DNA from 2 places in the Cellulosimicrobium sp. I38E genome. Region 1 is predicted to be linked to the other one. Evidence: riboswitches for the same ligand, from Rfam matches in the RefSeq annotation. Region 1 holds a riboswitch; the other holds the start of a gene.
The links. Region 1 has a riboswitch for ZMP and ZTP ahead of purH (bifunctional phosphoribosylaminoimidazolecarboxamide formyltransferase/IMP cyclohydrolase). Riboswitches for the same ligand answer to the same signal wherever they lie in the genome.

Region 1 (4,235 bases):
GTCCCGCCGTCGCTCCTGCGCAACCGGTCGTACATGCTGCTCATGACCGGGATGACCGCGGAGTCGCTCGGTGCGGGCGTCGCGCTGTTCGCCGTGCCGCTCGTCGCCTACGGGATCACCGGCTCGGTCGTGCAGGCGGGCGTCGTCGCCGCCGTCGGCCAGGTCGGGGCGCTCCTGGCGACGCTGCCCGCCGGCGTCGTCGCCGACCGGGTCGACCGGCGTCGGCTCATCACCGTGTCGGCGACCGTCGGCGCGGCGCTGTGGGGGACCGTCGCGCTCGCCGCGGGGCTCGGGTCGCTCACCGCCTGGCACCTCGCGGCCGTGCTCTTCGGGGCGTCGGTCGTCGGGGCGCTCGTCGACCCGGCCACGAGCGGGGCGTTCCGCTCGGTCGTGCCCGTGCCGCAGCTGCCGACGGCGCTCGCGGCCGTGCAGGGCAGGGACGCCGTCGCGAGCCTCCTCGCCGGGCCGCTCGGCGGCGTGCTCTACGCCGTCGCGCACGCCGTCCCGCTCGCCGCGGCCGCGATCGGGCACCTGGCGACCACCGTCTGCACGTGGCTCGTGCGCGAGCCGCTCAACGGCGACGTCGCCGCGGCGCGCGCGACCCGCCCCGCGGAGGCGCTGCGCGAAGGGCTCCGGTTCGTGTGGTCCGTGCCGCTGTTCCGCGCTCTCCTCGGCCTGTTCGTCGTCATCAACGTCGCGTTCGGCGGCCTCATGGTCGGCATCAACCTCGAGCTCGTGCGCACGGGCACGGCACCGCTCCTCATCGGCCTCGTCGACCTCGCGGTGGGCCTGGGCGTGCTCGCCGGCGCGGTCCTCGCGCCCCGGCTCGTCGCGCGGTTCCGGGCGGGCGTCCTCGTCGTCGGCGCGCTCGGCACGCTCGCGGCGGGCGCCGTGGCGATGGCGGCGCTGAACACGTACGTCGGGTACGTCCTCCTGCTCCCGCCGGCGCTCCTCCTGGTCCCCGCGGCGAACGCCTGCCTGTCCGGGTACGCGGCCGCGATCACGCCGCCACAGCTCCAGGGGAGGCTCTCGTCCGTCCTGGGGCTCACCAGCCTCGCCGCCGGGCCCCTCGTGCCGCTCGTCGGGAGCGGGCTCCTCGAACGGTTCGGGCTCGGGACGGCGCTCGTGGTGCTCGCGGGGCTCCTCGTCGTCACCGTCGCCGTCCTCAGCACCGTCCGGTCGCTCTGGCGCGTCGGCACCCCCGACACCTGGGCCGACGACGCGACCGCCCTCGCCGCGTCGGGCGTCGTGCCGGACGAGCCCGGGCCGCCCGGGGCGGGCCGGTAGACTGGGCGACGGCCGCGACTGGCGAGGGTGGGAACGACCACCGGGGAGCGGCCGGATCAACCTGCTGGTGCGTCGACCGCCTGGGCGCCTGGGTTCAGCCACTCGGTACCGGTGCACCGCCGGACCGCGACCGCGACCCAGAGGAGCCCCTCGTCATGTCCCACCCGGCCCCGCACGTGCCCGCCGCCCCCGACGTCCAGCTCGCCGACGACTCCCAGCGCCCCGTGCGGCGCGCGCTCCTGAGCGTCTACGACAAGACCGGCCTCGTCGAGCTCGCCACGGCGCTCCACGCGGCGGGCGTCGAGCTCGTCTCCACCGGCTCCACCGCGTCGACGATCGCCGGCGCGGGCGTGCCCGTGACGAAGGTCGAGGACCTCACCGGGTTCCCCGAGTGCCTCGAGGGCCGGGTCAAGACGCTGCACCCGCGCGTGCACGCCGGCATCCTCGCCGACTCGCGCAAGGCCGACCACCTCGCGCAGCTCGACGAGCTCGGCATCGCGCCCTTCGAGCTCGTCGTCGTCAACCTCTACCCGTTCGCCGCCACCGTCGCGTCGGGCGCAGGCCAGGACGAGGTCGTCGAGCAGATCGACATCGGCGGGCCCTCGATGGTCCGCGCGGCCGCGAAGAACCACCCGAGCGTCGCCGTCGTCGTCGACCCGGCCCGGTACGACGACGTCGTCGCGGCCGTGCAGGCGGGCGGGTTCACCTACGCGCAGCGCAAGGCGCTCGCGGCCGCCGCGTTCGTGCACACCGCGACGTACGACGTCGCGGTCGCGTCGTGGATGGGCAACGTCGTGGCGCCCACGGACGCGGTCGAGACCGACGGCGAGACCGTGAGCACCGGGTTCCCGGCCTGGATCGGCGCCACGTGGGACCGCGCCGACGTGCTGCGCTACGGCGAGAACCCGCACCAGCGTGCCGCGCTCTACACCCACGGCCACGGCGCGAGCGGCCTCGCCCAGGCCACGCAGCTCCACGGCAAGGCCATGAGCTACAACAACTACGTCGACGCCGACGCCGCCTGGCGCGCCGCGCACGACCACGACGCGCCCGCCGTCGCGATCATCAAGCACGCCAACCCGTGCGGCATCGCCGTCGGCACCGACGTCGCCGAGGCGCACGCCCGCGCCCACGCGACCGACCCCGTCTCGGCCTACGGCGGCGTCATCGCGGCGAACCGCGTCGTCACCCAGGCGGCCGCGGAGCAGATCGCGCCCGTGTTCACCGAGGTCGTCGTCGCGCCCGGCTTCGAGCCCGAGGCGCTGGAGGTCCTCCAGGCCAAGAAGAACATCCGCCTCCTCGTCGTCGACACCCCGCCGACGACGTCCGTCGAGACCCGCCCGGTGAGCGGCGGGCTGCTCGTGCAGAGCACCGACCGGGTCGACGCCGTCGTGACGGACGCCGACGGGAACGTCACCGGCGGGGACGATCCGCAGCACTGGAACCTCGTCACCGGCGAGGCCGCCGACGACGCGACGATCGCCGACCTCGCGTTCGCGTGGCGCGCGATCCGGGCCGCGAAGTCCAACGCGATCCTCCTCGCGCACGACGGCGCCGCCGTCGGCGTCGGGATGGGTCAGGTCAACCGGGTCGACTCGTGCCGCCTCGCGGTCGAGCGCGCCAACACCCTCGCCGAGGGCGAGGAGCGGGCACGCGGCGCCGTCGCGGCGTCCGACGCGTTCTTCCCGTTCGCCGACGGCCTGCAGATCCTGCTCGACGCGGGCGTGCGCGCCGTCGTCGCGCCGGGAGGGTCGATCCGCGACGCCGAGGTGATCGAGGCGGCGCGGGCGGCGGGAGTGACGATGTACTTCACGGGGACGCGCCACTTCGCGCACTGACACGACCCTCGCTCGACGGCCCCGCCGGTTCCCGGACCCGCGGGGCCGTCGAGTACCGGGCGTCAGGCGAGCGCGTCGCGCAGGCGGCGGCTCGGGTCGAGCGCCACGTCGAGGTCGACGCGGAGGCGGCCGGTGCGGTTCATCGCCTTGCGCACGGGGCCGACGTCGCGCGGCGAGTCGACGAGGAGGACCGCCCGGACCTCGGCGACCCGACCGTCCGGGCCGTCGTCCGTCGTCGCGCCGACGTGCGACCCCGGGGCGAGGTAGAACGCGGCCCAGCCCTCGTGGCCGGTGGCCCCGCCCGACGGGTCGCCGCGGAAGAGCACGTCGTCGGCCTCGTCGGGCACGCCGAACAGGGCGAGGTCGTGGCCGAGCTGCTGGGAGAACACGTACGGGGCGTGCCCCGGGCCGGTGTCCTCGTCGCCGAGCATCGCGGCGACCGTCGCGTCGGGGTCGTGGAGCGCGGCCGACCAGTGGCCGCCGGGGACGGCACCGAGCGCGGGGTGCTCGCGGGTCGCGCAGTCGCCGACGGCCCAGAGCCCGTCCAGCCCGCGCACGGCGCCGGTCGCGTCGACGGGGACGCTGCCGCGCACGTCGCGCGGGACCGCGCCGTCAAGCCAGTCCGTCGCGGGGCGAGCGCCCACGGCAGCCAGCACGAGGTCGGCCGGAACCTCGCGCCCGTCGGCGAGCCGGACGCCGTCGGGACGGACCTCCGCGACCGCGGCGCCGGTCACGAGCTCCGCACCGACGGCGGCGTACCAGGCCACGAGGTGCGCGCCGACGCCCGGTCCGAGCTGGCGCCGGAGCGGGGTCGGGGCCGCCTCGAGGACCGTGACGCGCGCGCCCGCGCCGGTCGCGACCCCCGCCAGCTCGGCACCGATCCAGCCCGCGCCGACGATCACGAGGCGGAGCCCCGGCCGCAGCGCGCCGCGCAGGTCCTCGGCGTCCCGCGCGGTGTGCAGGACGCGGGCGTGCTCCCAGCCGACGGGCCGCACGGGGGTGGAACCGACCGCGAGCACGACGGCGTCGGCGGTCCGGCGCTCGCCCGACCGGGTCGCGACCTCCCACGTGCCGCCCTCGGGCGCAGAGCGTCGCCTCAGCCCTACCGCG
Region 2 (4,235 bases), on a different contig from region 1:
AGCGCCGAGGTGTCGGGGACGTCGGCGCCACGGGGATCTGTCGTGGACACCCCTCAGAGGGTAGCCGCGTCCCGGCGGTGCCGAGGCCGCCGTCCGGCAGGCTGACATCACCCGGACACGCGCGGTCGCGCCGCGCGATGTCTGACACGATGTCTTCATGAACGACGCGCAGATCACGACCCGCCTCGTCGACGACGCCGAGGCCGGTGAGCTCCTGACCCTGCGGCGGGCGGCGTTCGTCACCGAGGCGCAGCTCTACCAGGACCCCAACATCCCCCCGCTGACCCAGACCCTCCACGAGCTGCGCGAGGACCTCGCGCGCGAGGACGTCGTGACGATCGGCGCGTGGCTCGGGCCGCGTCTCGTCGGCTCGGTGCGGGTCGAGATCGAGGAGAGCAAGGCGACGCTCGGCCGCCTCGCCGTGGCGCCGGACATGCAGGGCCGCGGCATCGGGACGCAGATGCTCTTCGAGGTGCTGCCGTACCTCCCGGAGCAGACCACGGAGATCTGGGTCTTCACGGGCAAGGACTCCAAGCAGAACCTCGCGATGTACACCAAGCACGGCTACGAGGAGCAGTACGACAAGGCCGCCGGCGACCTCACCTACACCTACCTGCGCCGCATCCTCGGCGAGGCCGAGGCACGCAACGAGACCGACGCCGTCGGGCAGGAGTAGCCGGGTGACCGGCCCCGGGCGACGGCCCGGGGCCCGCCGACGGGCCGTGCGCTAGGATCGACGCGTCGCGACTGGCGCCGCCCGGTGGATCTCCGCCCGGGCAGGGTGGATCACCACCGGGGAGCGACACGCTGTGCAGACGACGGGTCGTTCGCCTGGGCCCCGGGTCACCCCCTGGTGGGGCGTACCCGGCGAGCCGGGAACGTGACCACCGACGACACACTGCCAAGCACCCGCGGAGGAGACGCCATGAGCGCCCAGCCAGCCGACAACGTCCTCGACACCCCGCTCGCCGAGCTCGACCCCGAGATCGCGGCCGTCCTCGACGGGGAGCTCGCGCGCCAGCGCGACACCCTCGAGATGATCGCGTCCGAGAACTTCGTCCCGCGCGCCGTCCTGCAGGCGCAGGGCTCCGTGCTCACCAACAAGTACGCCGAGGGCTACCCGGGCCGCCGCTACTACGGCGGCTGCGAGCAGGTCGACGTCGCGGAGAACCTCGCGATCGCGCGCGCCAAGGACCTGTTCGGCGCCGAGCACGCCAACGTCCAGCCGCACTCGGGCGCCACGGCCAACGCCGCCGTGCTGCACGCGCTCATCAACAAGGGCGACAAGATCCTCGGCCTCGAGCTGGCGCACGGCGGCCACCTCACGCACGGCATGAAGATCAACTTCTCCGGCAAGCTCTACGACGTCGCCGCGTACGGCGTGGACCCGCAGTCGTACCGCATCGAGATGGACGAGGTGCGCAAGCAGGCCCTCGAGACGCGCCCCGACGTCATCATCGGCGGCTGGTCCGCCTACCCGCGCCACCTCGACTTCGCGGCGTTCCGCGAGATCGCGGACGAGGTCGGCGCGAAGCTCTGGGTGGACATGGCGCACTTCGCGGGCCTCGTGGCCGCGGGCCTGCACCCCTCCCCGGTGCCGTACGCGGACGTCGTGTCCTCCACGGTCCACAAGACGATCGGCGGCCCCCGCTCCGGCTTCATCCTGAGCAAGGAGGAGTACGCCAAGAAGATCGACTCCGCCGTGTTCCCGGGCCAGCAGGGCGGCCCGCTCATGCACGTCGTCGCCGCCAAGGCCGTGTCGTTCAAGATCGCGGGCTCCGACGACTTCCGCGACCGCCAGGAGCGCACGCTGCGCGGCGCGAGCATCATCGCCGACCGCCTCGCCCAGGCCGACGTGGCCGCGGCCGGCGTCTCCGTCCTCACGGGCGGCACCGACGTCCACCTCGTGCTCGTCGACCTGCGCCACTCGGCGCTCGACGGCCAGCAGGCCGAGGACCTCCTGCACGAGGTCGGCATCACCGTGAACCGCAACGCCGTGCCGTTCGACCCGCGCCCCCCGCGCGTCACGTCCGGCCTGCGCATCGGCACGCCCGCGCTCGCGACGCGGGGCTTCGGCGACGCCGAGTTCACCGAGGTGGCGGAGATCATCGCGACCGCGCTGCGCGAGGGCGCCGCGACCGACGCGGACGCCCTGCGCGCCCGCGTGCAGAAGCTCACGGCCGACTTCCCCTTGTACCCGGGCCTGCAGCAGTGAGCCCCCGGATGAGTGCGCAGCTCCTCGACGGCAAGGCGACCGCCGCCACCATCAAGGCCGAGCTCAAGGACCGCCTCGCGGTCCTCGCCGGGAAGGGCGTCGTGCCCGGCCTGGGCACGCTGCTGGTGGGCGACGACCCGGGCTCGCAGTGGTACGTCGCGGGCAAGCACCGCGACTGCGCCGAGGTCGGGCTGTCCTCGATCCGCGAGGACCTGCCCGGCGACGCGACGCAGGAGGAGATCGAGGCCGCGGTCCGCCGCCTCAACGAGGACCCGGCCTGCACGGGGTACATCGTGCAGCTCCCGCTCCCCAAGGGCATCGACACCAACCGCGTGCTCGAGCTCATCGACCCGGCCAAGGACGCGGACGGCCTGCACCCGACGAACCTCGGGCGCCTCGTCCTGCGCGTCAACGAGGAGGTCACCTCGCCGCTCCCGTGCACGCCGCGCGGGATCATCGAGCTCATCGAGCGGCACGGCATCTCCCTCGCGGGCAAGGAGGTCGTGGTCGTGGGCCGCGGCGTGACCGTCGGCCGCTCGATCGGCCTGCTGCTCACGCGCCGCGCGGTCAACGCGACGGTGACGCTCACGCACACCGGGACGACGGACCTCGCGGAGCTCGTGCGCCGCGCCGACGTCATCGTCGCGGCGGCGGGCGTCCAGGGCATCATCACGCGCGACATGGTCAAGCCGGGCGCCGTCGTCATCGACGTCGGTGTCTCGCGCGAGGTCGACCCCGAGACCGGCAAGAGCCGCGTCGTGGGGGACGCCGCGCCCGACGTCGCCGAGGTCGCGGGCTGGATCTCGCCGAACCCCGGCGGGGTCGGGCCCATGACGCGCGCGATGCTCCTCGCGAACGTCGTCGACGCGGCGGAGCGCGCCTCCGCCTGACGCCCTGCGGCGTTCCCGGGGCGACGCGCAGGCGCTAGTCTGCGCGGGTGACGAGGGCGCGCATCGCGACGACGGCGGCGTACGCCGTGCAGGGCTTCGGGTTCGCCGTGGTGCTCACGAGCATCCCCGGGTACAAGGAACGGCTCGGCATGGGCGACGACGTCGTCACGCTCGTCGTGCTGGGCGTGTGCGTCTTCGCCGGGCTGGGCAGCGCACTGTCCGGCGTCGTGGCGGCGCTCCGCGGCGCGCGCGCCGTGGTCGTGGCCGGCCTGCTGCTCGCGGCGCTCGCGGTCGCGGGCGTCGGGCTCGCGCCGTCGTGGCCGGTCTTCTTCGTGGCGATCGGGCTGTACGGGCTCGCGCTCGGCGCGGTCGACGCGGCGATGAACATGCTCGGGATCGACGTCGAGCGCGCGCACGGCCGCAGCCTGCTCGCGTCGTTCTACGCGGCCAACGCCGCCGGCGGCGTGCTCGGCGCGCTCGCCGTCTCGGGCAGCGCGCTCGTCGGGCTCGACCAGCCGGTCGCGCTCCCGCTCGTGGCGCTGCTCGTGGCCGCGGGCGCCGTCTGGCTCGCGCTGCGTCTGCCCGACGGCGGAGCGACGGCCCACGGTGCCGTGACCCCTGTCGGGGTGGCGGACGACGTCCGCGACGTCGCGCCGACCGGGAGCGTGGCGTGGGTCGCGGCGGGCACGATCGCGCTGCTCGGCGCGGGGATGCTCGCGTTCCCCGTCGCGGACTCCGCCGTGTCGAGCTGGAGCGCGACGTTCCTGCGCGACGTCCTCGCGGCGAGCGCAGCCGCCGCCCCGCTGGGGTACGCGGCGTACCAGGCGGCGCTCATCGTGTCGCGGCTGGTGGGAGACGGTCTCGTCGAGCGTCTCGGCCGCGTGCGGGTCGTGCGGCTGGGCGGCACGCTCGGCGCCCTCGGGTTCGTCGCGGTGGCCGCGGCCCCCGCCTGGCCCGTCGCGGTGCTCGGGCTGGCGGCGACCGGGCTCGGGCTCGGCGTCGTCGCCCCGCTCGCGTTCTCCGCGATCGGGGACCGCGCCCGCGAGGCGGTGGCGGCGGGCACGGGGTCGGCAGAGCCGCCGGCCGGGTTCGTCGCGACGGTCACGGACCGCGCGGTCGCGCGCCTCAAC

Region 2: linked by a shared signal. The riboswitch ahead of glyA (serine hydroxymethyltransferase) and the one ahead of purH (bifunctional phosphoribosylaminoimidazolecarboxamide formyltransferase/IMP cyclohydrolase) in region 1 are both predicted to bind ZMP and ZTP.

The regions. Positions count from the first base shown of each region.
Region 1 is NZ_LUAZ01000075.1:4,720-8,954, reverse strand. Features, by position in the region: gene A0J59_RS19370 (MFS transporter) at 1-1,287, shown strand, start outside; ZMP/ZTP riboswitch at 1,292-1,380, shown strand; gene purH (bifunctional phosphoribosylaminoimidazolecarboxamide formyltransferase/IMP cyclohydrolase) at 1,443-3,125, shown strand; gene A0J59_RS19360 (NAD(P)/FAD-dependent oxidoreductase) at 3,188-4,235, opposite strand, start outside.
Region 2 is NZ_LUAZ01000030.1:16,170-20,404, forward strand. Features, by position in the region: gene purU (formyltetrahydrofolate deformylase) at 1-50, opposite strand, end outside; gene A0J59_RS11240 (GNAT family N-acetyltransferase) at 158-676, shown strand; ZMP/ZTP riboswitch at 734-844, shown strand; gene glyA (serine hydroxymethyltransferase) at 926-2,215, shown strand; gene A0J59_RS11250 (bifunctional methylenetetrahydrofolate dehydrogenase/methenyltetrahydrofolate cyclohydrolase) at 2,224-3,105, shown strand; gene A0J59_RS11255 (MFS transporter) at 3,153-4,235, shown strand, end outside.